Regions from separate parts of the Nonomuraea sp. NPDC049269 genome, predicted to be linked through region 3. Evidence: riboswitches for the same ligand, from Rfam matches in the RefSeq annotation. Region 3 holds a riboswitch; each other region holds the start of a gene.

Region 1 (3,267 bases), on a different contig from region 3:
TACATGCGGCAGATGTCGGCCGACCAGGGGCGCAGCAGGTGCCGGTCCGCCTCGGGCACGCCGAGCATCTCCGCGATGACGGTCACCGGCAGCGGCTCGGCCACCTCGGCGATCAGGTCGCCGCCGCCCTTCTCGACGTACGCGGCGACCAGCCCCTCCGCGATCGACCTGACCCGGGGACGCAGCGACTCGACCATGCGCGGCGTGAACGCCTTGGAGACCAGCCGGCGCAGCCTGGTGTGCACCGGCGGCTCGACGTCGAGCATGCCCGCCCTGGTCACCCGCCAGAACGGCTCCTGGAACTCCGGCTCGGCCGGTCGGCCGAACTCCTCGTGCGTGGCCACGTGCAGGTAGGAGCGGCCCAGGCGACGGTCTCTGAGCAGCGCGTTCACGTCCGCGTGCCGGGAGACCAGCCACTGACCCGTCGGCTCGAAGTAGCTGACGGGCGCGTCATGCCTCAGCGCCGCGTAGGCGCCGTACGGATAGGCGACAAAATCCGGATTCCAGGGGTCGAAGCGCACTATTTCATCTTATGAGGATGCTTGCTTGGCATGCCTGCTGCGCATCCGGATGTTGAGCAGCTCCACGATGACCGAGAATGCCATCGCGAAGTAGATGTAGCCCTTCGAGATGTGCTGGCCGAGCCCCTCGGCGATGAGCACCACCCCGATCAGCACCAGGAACGCCAGAGCCAGCATCTTGATGCTCGGATGCTTGTCCACGAACCTGCTGATCGGCCCCGACGCGAACAGCATGACCAGCACCGCCACGATCACCGCGGCGATCATCACGCCGAGCTCGTCCACCATGCCCACGGCGGTGATCACCGAGTCGAGCGAGAACACCACGTCCAGCACCATGATCTGCGCGATCACCGAGGCGAACGACGTGACGGCCCGCGTCTTGCCGTCCTCCTCCTTCAGCTCCATGCTGTGCCCGATCTCGGTGACGCTCTTGGCCAGCAGGAACAGACCGCCCAGCAGCAGGATCAGGTCGCGCCCCGATATCTCGTGGCCGAAGACCTCGAACAGCGGCGCGGTCAGCCGCACCACCCACGACAACGCGAGCAGCAGGAGCAACCGGCTGATCAGAGCCGCGCCCAGACCCATGACGCGGGCCCTGTCACGCTGCTCCGGCGGCAGCTTCCCGGCCAGGATGGAGATGAAGATGATGTTGTCGATACCGAGCACGATCTCCAGCGCGACCAGGGTGAAAAACCCGATCCAGATCTGAGGGTCGGTCACCCAGTCCAGCATTAGTACTCCTCACGGCAGGGGTTTCAGGTTCCAACGAGGCAAGGGCCGCAGAAGTTCACCGTTGTGATTGATGGCCGAGTGTCGGTTATAGTGCGGGGTGTAGGTCATGAGTGCCAGCGCACAGCCCCGGCTTGCTGGCCGGCAACCCTCGCGTCCGCGGCGGGGTGCCCCGGGTGAAGACCTGGTCCGTCACGAGGTGTGGCGGGCAAGCGCGGGCTTGCTGGGTGCTCCAGGGGTCCGATGTCCCCAGGAGGTGCGCCATGTCCACTTTGACGATTTTCAGCTCCCTGCCCGCCCAGGCCACCGAGACGCCGGTCGGGCACAGCCGTCCGATCCCCGCCGTGCTCGGCACGGATCTGGAGGTCCCGGTCAAGGGCGGCCGGCTCGTGACGTACGCGAACCTCGACTACGCGGCGAGCGCCCCCTGTCTGGAGCCGGTCAGCGCCGCCGTCACCGCCGCGCTCCCGGCCTACTCCAGCGTGCACCGCGGCGCGGGGTACGCCTCCCAGCTCACCACGGCCCGCTACGAGCAGGCCCGCCACACGGTCAGGGCCTTCGTCGGCGCCCGCCCCGACGATGCCGTGATCTTCACCCGCAACACCACCGACGCCACGAACCTGCTGGCCCGCTGCCTGCCCGAGGGCACGACCGCGGTCGTCTTCGACACCGAGCACCACGCCTCGCTCCTGCCCTGGAAGCGGTCCGTACGGCTGGCGCCGCCCGCCTTCCCCGGTGAGGCGGTCCGCGTGGCCGACGAGGCGCTGGCCGGGATCGACGGCCCCAAGCTGCTGGTCGTCACCGCAGCCTCGAACGTCACCGGCGAGCTCTGGCCGATCGCCGCCCTGGCGCACATCGCGCACCGCCACGGGGCCCGGATCCTGGTGGACGCCGCCCAGCTGGTGCCGCACCGGCGGCTCAACCTGACCGCGCTCGACCTCGACTACGTCGCCTTCTCCGGCCACAAGCTCTACGCCCCCTTCGGCGCCGGGGTGCTGGTCGGCCGCCGTGACTGGCTCTCGTCCGGCGAGCCGTACCTGAAGGGCGGTGGCGCGGTGCGTTCGGTCGCCGCTGACGTCCAGGAAGGTGACGTCCAGGAAGGTATCGAGTGGCATGACGATGCCGAGCCGCGGCACGAGGCGGGCACCCCTAACGTGCTGGGTGCCATCGCCTTGGCCGCCGCCTGTGACGCGCTCAGCGCGACCGGCTGGACCGAGCTGGTGCGCGAGGAGGAGCGGCTGATCGCCCGGCTCCGGTCCGGGCTGGCCACGATCGAGGGCGTGCGCGAGCTGTCGCTGTGGGGGCCGGACCAGCCGCGCGTGGGCATCGTCTCGTTCGTCGTGGACGGGCACTCGGCGCGCGAGGTGGCCGAGGTGCTGTCCGGCGAGTACGGCATCGGCGTGCGTGACGGCAAGTTCTGCGCGCACCCCTTCGTCCGGCACCTGCTCGGCACCGCGGACGGCGGCTGCGAGGACGACACGGCCTCCGCGGTGCGTGCCTCGATCGGCATCGGCACCACGGAGGAGCACGTGGACCGCCTCGTCGACGCACTCCGGGACCTCGCCGCCCGCTGAGGTCAGCCGGGCGGTGGGCGTCTGCGCGATGGCTCGTCGGCGACGGTCTCATCGAAGTACCCGGTGGGGCGCGTGGACATGGGTCTGGTGGTGTCCGCCTCCGGTCTGATGGAGGTGGCCGGGGCGTGACCGGCCAGATCCTGCTCGGCCGCGCGGCGCTCGGCGCGCCGCCGGTACGTGCTGTGCAGGATGCCGTCGATCCCGATCCGGCCACCGCCCAGCGCCACGAGCAGCAGGCAGACCACGCCCAGCGCGCCGGCGAGCTCCCAGCCGCCGTTCTGCACCATGACGCCGTGCCCACCGTGGACGAACATGATCGCGCCCAGCATGTCGACCAGCAGCCCGAGGGCCGCCAGCCGGACCAGCAGGCCGATGATCAGCAGCGCCCCTCCGACGCTCTCCACGACGATGGCGAACAAGGCCGAGAGCTGCGGCAGCGG
Region 2 (3,267 bases), on a different contig from region 3:
AACGTTGACAAAACGACGAATCTTGCCCGATTCATCCAGAATTCTCGCGCCGATCCCCGGGTAGTCGGAGTCGAGCTTCGCCAGCACGTCGCGGAGAGTCGCACCCTCCCCGCTCACCTCCGCGTTACCCCCGGTGTAGGTGCGCAGAATGGTGGGAATCCGCACAGAAACGCTCATGATTAACTCGCCTTTCCTGGTTGTCAGACAGCCGCGCGGAACGCGTCGAGAGAGGGCCGGATCACTGCCGTGGGCTCGGCGTCGTCGGCGACGGCGTCGAGCGTCTTGAGCCCGTCGCCGGTGTTGAGCACCACGGTCTCCGCCTCCGGGTCGAGCTGCCCGGTCTCGACGAGCTTCTTCAGCACTCCCACGGTGACGCCACCGGCCGTCTCGGCGAAGATGCCCTCCGTCGAGGCCAGCAGCTTGATGGCGGCGACGATCTCGGGGTCCGTGACGTCCTCCACCGACCCGCCCGTGCGGCGGGCGATGTCGAGCACGTACGGGCCGTCGGCGGGGTTGCCGATGGCCAGCGACTTGGCGATGGTGTCGGGCTTGACCGGCTGGACCACGTCGAGGCCGGCCTTGTAGGCGGTCGACACGGGCGAGCAGCCGTTGGCCTGCGCGGCGAAGATCTTGTACGGGGTGTCCTCGACCAGGCCGAGTGCGACCAGCTCCTTGAAGCCCTTGTCGATCTTCGTGAGCTGGGAGCCGGAGGCCACCGGGATGATGATCTGCTCGGGCAGGCGCCAGCCGAGCTGCTCGGCGATCTCGTAGGCGAGCGTCTTGGAGCCCTCGGCGTAGTAGGGCCGCAGGTTGACGTTGACGAAGCCCCACTTGTCGCCCAGCGGGTCGCCGATGAGCTCGGAGCAGAACCGGTTGACCTCGTCGTAGGAGCCGTCGATGGCGACCAGCTTGCCGCCGAACACCCGGGCCATGGCGATCTTGGCCTGCTCCAGCCCGGCGGGGATGAACACGCAGGCGTCGAGCCCGGCCCTGGCGGCGGCGGCCGTGACCGCGCCCGCGAGGTTGCCGGTGGAGGAGCACGACAGGGTGTGGAAGCCGAAGTTACGGGCCGCCTCGACGGCGATGGCCACCACCCGGTCCTTGAAGGAGTGGGTGGGGTTGCCCGAGTCGTCCTTGACGTACAGGGACTTGATGCCCAGCGCCCGGCCGAGATTGCCGGCCTTGACGAGCTTGGTCCAGCCGGGGTTCATGTTCGGCTTGGTGGCGACGTCCACGGGGACGGGGAGGAGTGAGCGGTAGCGCCAGATGTTGGCGGGGCCGGACTCGATGTCCTTCCGGGTGACGTCACCGAAGGAGTAGGCCGCTTCGAGCGGCCCGAAACACTCCAGACAGGCGAAACTGGGGCCGAGGTCGTAGCGGGCGCCGCACTCGCGGCAGGAGAGGGCTACGGCGGGTCCGAAATCGTGCGACATGAAGCGAGGCCTTCCCTCATCTTCGCCTGCGGCCACCTTGACCGCAGACCGGAATTGGCACCTGTCCCGGTCGGCCTCGCCAGGTCGCGAGTCTGAATCCGGGAGGGTTGCCGGGGCTTCGCAGGGCCGGTCCCTCCACCCCTCTGGATGAGCAATATTCAGTTGTTTGCTCTGACTGTACCTGGCCAGGCCCGTCAAGCGACCGTCCGTCTCAGGAAGCGAGACGTACGATCTCAGCGATAGTCGTCGCCCAGCACTCCCTGAACATACTTGCGCGCCTGGTGGATGCGTGACTTGGCGGTGCCGAGCGGGATGCCGAGCTGCTCGGCGACCTCGTTGTAGTCGAGCTGCACGATGTCACGCAGCACCAGCGCCTGGGCCAGGTCGGGCTTGTCGGCCTCCAGTGCCTCCATCGCGTCGAGCAGGTCGAGCCGCGACCCGGCGATCACACTGACCCGCCGCGCGTCGGGCTTCTGCATGGGCAACTCGTCGGAGGTCTGCTCGGCCGAGCGGCGCTTCAGCGTGCGGTACGTCGTACGCGCGCAGTTGGCCGTCACGATGTGCAGCCAGGTGCTGAACCTGGCCCGTCCCTCGAAGCGCCCGATGTTGCGCGCAACGGCGAGCAGGGTGTCCTGCGACGCCTCCTCCGCATCCTGGTGGTAGGGGAGGATTCGGGCGCAGTGCCGCATCACGTCCGGCTCGATCCGCTTCAGGAGCTCACCGAGTGCGCGATGATCTCCGGCAGCGGCGGAGCGGGCCAGTTCCTCGGTTAGCTCATCAAGCGCCATAGCTGGGATCCTATGGTCGGAGGGAACTTTAATGAACAGCGTCCTTGTCGCCTCTAACAGAGGACCCGTCTCGTTCACCGTCTCCGACGACGGTGTGCTGACCATGAAGCGCGGTGGTGGCGGGCTGGTGTCCGGGCTCTCCGGGGTCATGAAGGACGACGGCGTGCTGTGGATCTGCGCCGCCCTGTCCGACGGCGACCGGGGCGCCGTACGCCAGGCGCCCGGCGGCCGGCTCGACCAGGCCGGCTACGACACGGGCGCGCTGCGGATGCTGGACATCCCGCCGGCCACCTTCCACCGCGCCTACAACGCCGTGGCCAACTCCACCCTGTGGTTCGTCAACCACCTGCTCTACGACATCCCCAACGCGCCGCTGTTCGGCACCAGGTTCCAGCGGGAGTGGGAGTCCTACCGCGACTACAACGGCGCCTTCGCGCTGGCTCTGGCCGAGGAGGCCGGGCACGGGGCCCGCGTGATGGTCCAGGACTACCACCTCACGCTGACCCCGGCGATGCTCCGCGCCGAGCGGCCGGACCTGCGCATCGCGCACTTCAGCCACACGCCGTGGGCGCCGCCCGAATACTTCTCGCTGCTGCCCGACGACGTCGCCCGCGAGGTCCTGGAGGGCATCCTGGGCGCCGACCACGCCGGGTTCCTCACCGAACGCTGGGCGGGCGCGTTCATGGACTGCTGCCGGGCTCTGCTGGGCGCCGAGGTGGATCTGACCGGCCGTACGGTCACGCACGAGGGCAGGACCACCCACATCGGCGTGCACGGCCTCGGTGTGGACGGCGCGGCGCTGTGGGAACGAGCCCACGAGCCCGACGTCGAGTCCAACATGGCCGCGCTCAGGGAGCAGGTCGGCGACCGCCGGCTGATCGTCCGCATCGACCGCACCGAGCTGTCCAAGAACATCGTCCGCGGGCTTGTGGCCTACCGGGAGTTCCTGCACGCGCATCCGGAGTGGCACGGCCGGGTGGTGCACCTGGCGTTCGCCTATCCCAGCCGGCACGACCTGCCCGAATACCGCGAATACACCGCCTCGG
Region 3 (3,267 bases):
GGAGGCGGCTCGTCGAATCCGATTGCATACGAGCAAGGCGGCACTCAATATGGACCCGGAATCCCAATGAGAGCCGGTGCTCAGATGGCAAACCATTCGAAATACCCACGAATCCGACATCCTGTTAAGCCGCAGCGTTGGTGGAATCGGCCTGCAGTGAAATGGGCCGGAACGGCTATTGCCACCCCAGTGCTTGTCGGCGTGCTGATCTGGGCGATACAACAGCCGTTCACCCCGTCGCCCCGCCCGAGCGCCATACCGGAGCCTCGTACGCCCTCACCGACCCCGACACGCCCCGCGGGGCCGCCACTGTCAGTCGATCTCGTCCAAGTGGAACATTCGGACCTGCATAACACCTGGATCTTTCCCGAGGCAGTGACCCTCTCAGGTGATCAACTTGCCCAGATCAATGCCCTGCCGGAATATTCAGATGCACAGCACAGATGGTTTCGGCAACAAGGTGGCGTCGACCCGTACAGCACCGACTTCAAGATCGTCGTTCACGGAAACGCAGATCGGCCCGTGCGCATCGTCGGAATGAAGGCGGTCCCGCGCTGCGGCCCACCGCTCACCGGCACATTGTTCGAGAGCCCGAGCGCGGGCAGCGAGGACAGCATAAAAATTGGCCTCGACCTCGACGAAACCGACCCCCGAGGCAAGACGCTGGTCAACGACACAGAATGGGGTGGAGATTACTTCCGCGAGAAGACGATCTCCCTCAAACGTGATGAAGAGATCACTTTTCAAGTGACCGCGACAACACAGAAGCATTACTGCGAGTTCTCGATCGCGCTCGATGTGCTCAGCAACGGCAAACTGATCAATCAGCGCATCGACGACCACGGCAAGCCGTTCAAAGTCAGCGCCCGCAACACCGACTACGCCTCGTACCAGAAAATGTATATCGGCGGAGTAGCCAACGCCGACGGCGACGGCAAGTGGCGCAGCGTGGATCCGCAGACCTACCAGTAGGTCGCGATGACGTTTGACGCCGCCCTCCACGCTGGGGCAGGATCTCTCCACCGAGATCATCCAGAGGATCCGAGGGGCCTGGCCCGATGACGGTCCGGCAACCTGCCCGAGGGCAAGGTGCCAACGCCAGGAACGATGAGGAGAGTCCCATGAGCCTCCGGCTCGATGTTCCCGTGCTCCACGGATCGTCCGTTCGGCTGGAGCCGCTGGCGATGAGGCACGCGCCGGATCTGGCGCGGGCGGCAGAGGAGGATCGTTCCTCCTACGGTTTCACCTTGGTTCCCCGGGCCACCGAGATCGAGGATTATCTGGCGGCCCAGTTCGCTCGGGTGGCCGACGGGTTGACGCCGTTCGCGCAGGTTCGGGTGCGGGACGGGATGGCGGTGGGATGCACCGCGTTCTGGGATCCCCGGACCTGGCCGGACCGGCAAGACCTGTGCGCCATCGAGGTCGGTTGGACCTGGCTCGCGGCATCGGCGCAGGGCGCCGGGATCAATCTGGAGGCGAAGCTCCTCCTCTTCACCCATGCGTTCGAGACGCTGGGCGTCACGCGCGTCGACCTCAAGACCGACGCGCGCAACGAGAGGTCACGTCGGGCCATCGAGCGCCTCGGCGCGCGCTTCGAGGGGGTGTTGCGTAGCTGGTCGCCGTCCTGGGCGCCCGGCGAAGCGGGGAAGCTGCGAGACTCGGCCATGTTCTCCGTGGTCGCCGCCGAATGGCCGGCCGTCAAGTCGGCGCTGCACGCTCGCCTCACCACCGTGAGCGCCGGGTAGTCCCCGTGCATCACGCGATGATCATCGCTACCAGAACGAGGGCCGACCCGCCCATCACCACGGCGTGCCGGATGTTCTGGAGGATGGGCATGACCCAGGTGGGAAACCCGCCCTCGGCAGCCTTGAGCAGGGCCCGCACGTCGATGCGCTGAAGCATCGGGTCACCCTTACGGTCGAAGGCGGCCTTCACCGACTTGGCGGCGGTCAGGTTGCTGTACAGGATGAGGAAGTTGCCGGCGAGAACGATCGGCTGGAAGACCCAGGAAAGGGTCTGCCCCCAGTCGCTCCCGGACAGGTTGAGCACGGCCAGCACCGTCATGACCAGGGCGACCGTCACGGGGACGACCGTTTCGTGGCCGCTGGCGTCGAAGCTGAGCTTGTTCTCCTCCAGGACGGAGATGGGCACTCCCTGACGGGTCAGTTCCGCCTCCGCGTTCGCTTTCGCACTGCCCCCGTAGCGGTGGCGCACCAGCGGGATGCTCAGGAAGGCAAGCGCGATGAGCAGTTGCAGTGCCGCGGCGAATGTGATCATGGTGGGTGTTCTCCTCGTCCCGGTGTTCCGTTCTCGATGAAGACGACGATGCCCACCACCGCTGAGACCGGGCTGACCGCGCGCTGTCACGAGCCCGCGGCGACTGTCAGCCTGGACCAGCGACAACCGTCAAAGCCGACTTCGGGCAGATCTCCCGGTACGCGATATCGCCCAGGTAGTGGCTCCACTCCGCTTCGGTGAGCCGGCGGCCCGCGCGCCCGCACACCAGCGCGGCGACCCGTTCGGCTCCGACGGGGATCTCCAGGATGTCGCCGTCGGCCGAGTAGTACAGCGTGCCGCCGTCGGCACTGAAGGTCAGCGAGTCGACATCCTGGATCGTCGCGGGGTCGAAGCCGCCGCCGAGCCGCCGCCTGTTGACGGGGTCCCAGAGCTGGAGTACGCCACCGCTGGCCGCCGCGAGCACGTCCCCGCTCGGTGAGAAGGCCAGGACGCTCGCGGGACCCGCCGCTTTCGGCAGCATGGGACGCAATGCCGTCGGCCCGGAGGGATCCCAGAGCGAGACGCGTCCCGTCTCGTCGTAGGCGATGGCCATGAGACCACGGCTGCTCAGGGCGACACCGTCCCCGCCGGAGGTGGACGTGTCATAGCCCTCCCCGACCAGCTTGCCGGTAGCCACGTCCATGAACCTGCCGGAGCCGGTGGCGAGCCTCTTGCCGTCGGGCAGGTACGGGCCGCCGTCGCTGGTGGTGGGGCTGTCGTGCAGAACCCGGCCGGTGGCCGCGTCGAGCACGGTGAGCCAGTACTTCAGGGTCTGCCCGTCCGGGCCGAGGACGAGCGCGATCGTCCTGCCGTCGGGGCTGAAGACGGCCCGCAACGGTGGGAATCCGTCGACGGCGTGCCGAGAGCGGATCGACCAGATCCGTTTGCGGGTACCGACGTCGACCAGTTCGATCCGGCCGGACTCCGGCGCGATGAGCAGCCGTCTGCCCAGCTCGTCGAACTGCAGCACGGCCAGCATGTCCGGGTCGG

What was found. Region 3 has a riboswitch for S-adenosylmethionine ahead of ACGFNP_RS34650 (GNAT family N-acetyltransferase). Riboswitches for the same ligand answer to the same signal wherever they lie in the genome.
Region 1: another riboswitch for S-adenosylmethionine. It lies ahead of ACGFNP_RS49900 (aminotransferase class V-fold PLP-dependent enzyme); the one in region 3 lies ahead of ACGFNP_RS34650 (GNAT family N-acetyltransferase).
Region 2: another riboswitch for S-adenosylmethionine. It lies ahead of thrC (threonine synthase); the one in region 3 lies ahead of ACGFNP_RS34650 (GNAT family N-acetyltransferase).

The regions. Positions count from the first base shown of each region.
Region 1 covers NZ_JBICSO010000011.1:111,593-114,859, reverse strand. The annotation lists gene ACGFNP_RS49910 (cytochrome P450) at 1-521, opposite strand, end outside; gene ACGFNP_RS49905 (TerC family protein) at 531-1,256, opposite strand; SAM riboswitch class IV at 1,359-1,474, shown strand; gene ACGFNP_RS49900 (aminotransferase class V-fold PLP-dependent enzyme) at 1,517-2,827, shown strand; gene ACGFNP_RS49895 (DoxX family protein) at 2,830-3,267, opposite strand, start outside.
Region 2 covers NZ_JBICSO010000021.1:34,351-37,617, reverse strand. The annotation lists gene ACGFNP_RS60910 (MoaD/ThiS family protein) at 1-177, opposite strand, end outside; gene thrC (threonine synthase) at 201-1,433, opposite strand; SAM riboswitch class I at 1,447-1,587, opposite strand; gene ACGFNP_RS60900 (RNA polymerase sigma factor) at 1,667-2,221, opposite strand; gene ACGFNP_RS60895 (trehalose-6-phosphate synthase) at 2,253-3,267, shown strand, end outside.
Region 3 covers NZ_JBICSO010000006.1:596,163-599,429, forward strand. The annotation lists gene ACGFNP_RS34645 (hypothetical protein) at 331-972, shown strand; SAM riboswitch class I at 1,026-1,114, shown strand; gene ACGFNP_RS34650 (GNAT family N-acetyltransferase) at 1,122-1,745, shown strand; gene ACGFNP_RS34655 (hypothetical protein) at 1,756-2,277, opposite strand; gene ACGFNP_RS34660 (protein kinase) at 2,384-3,267, opposite strand, start outside.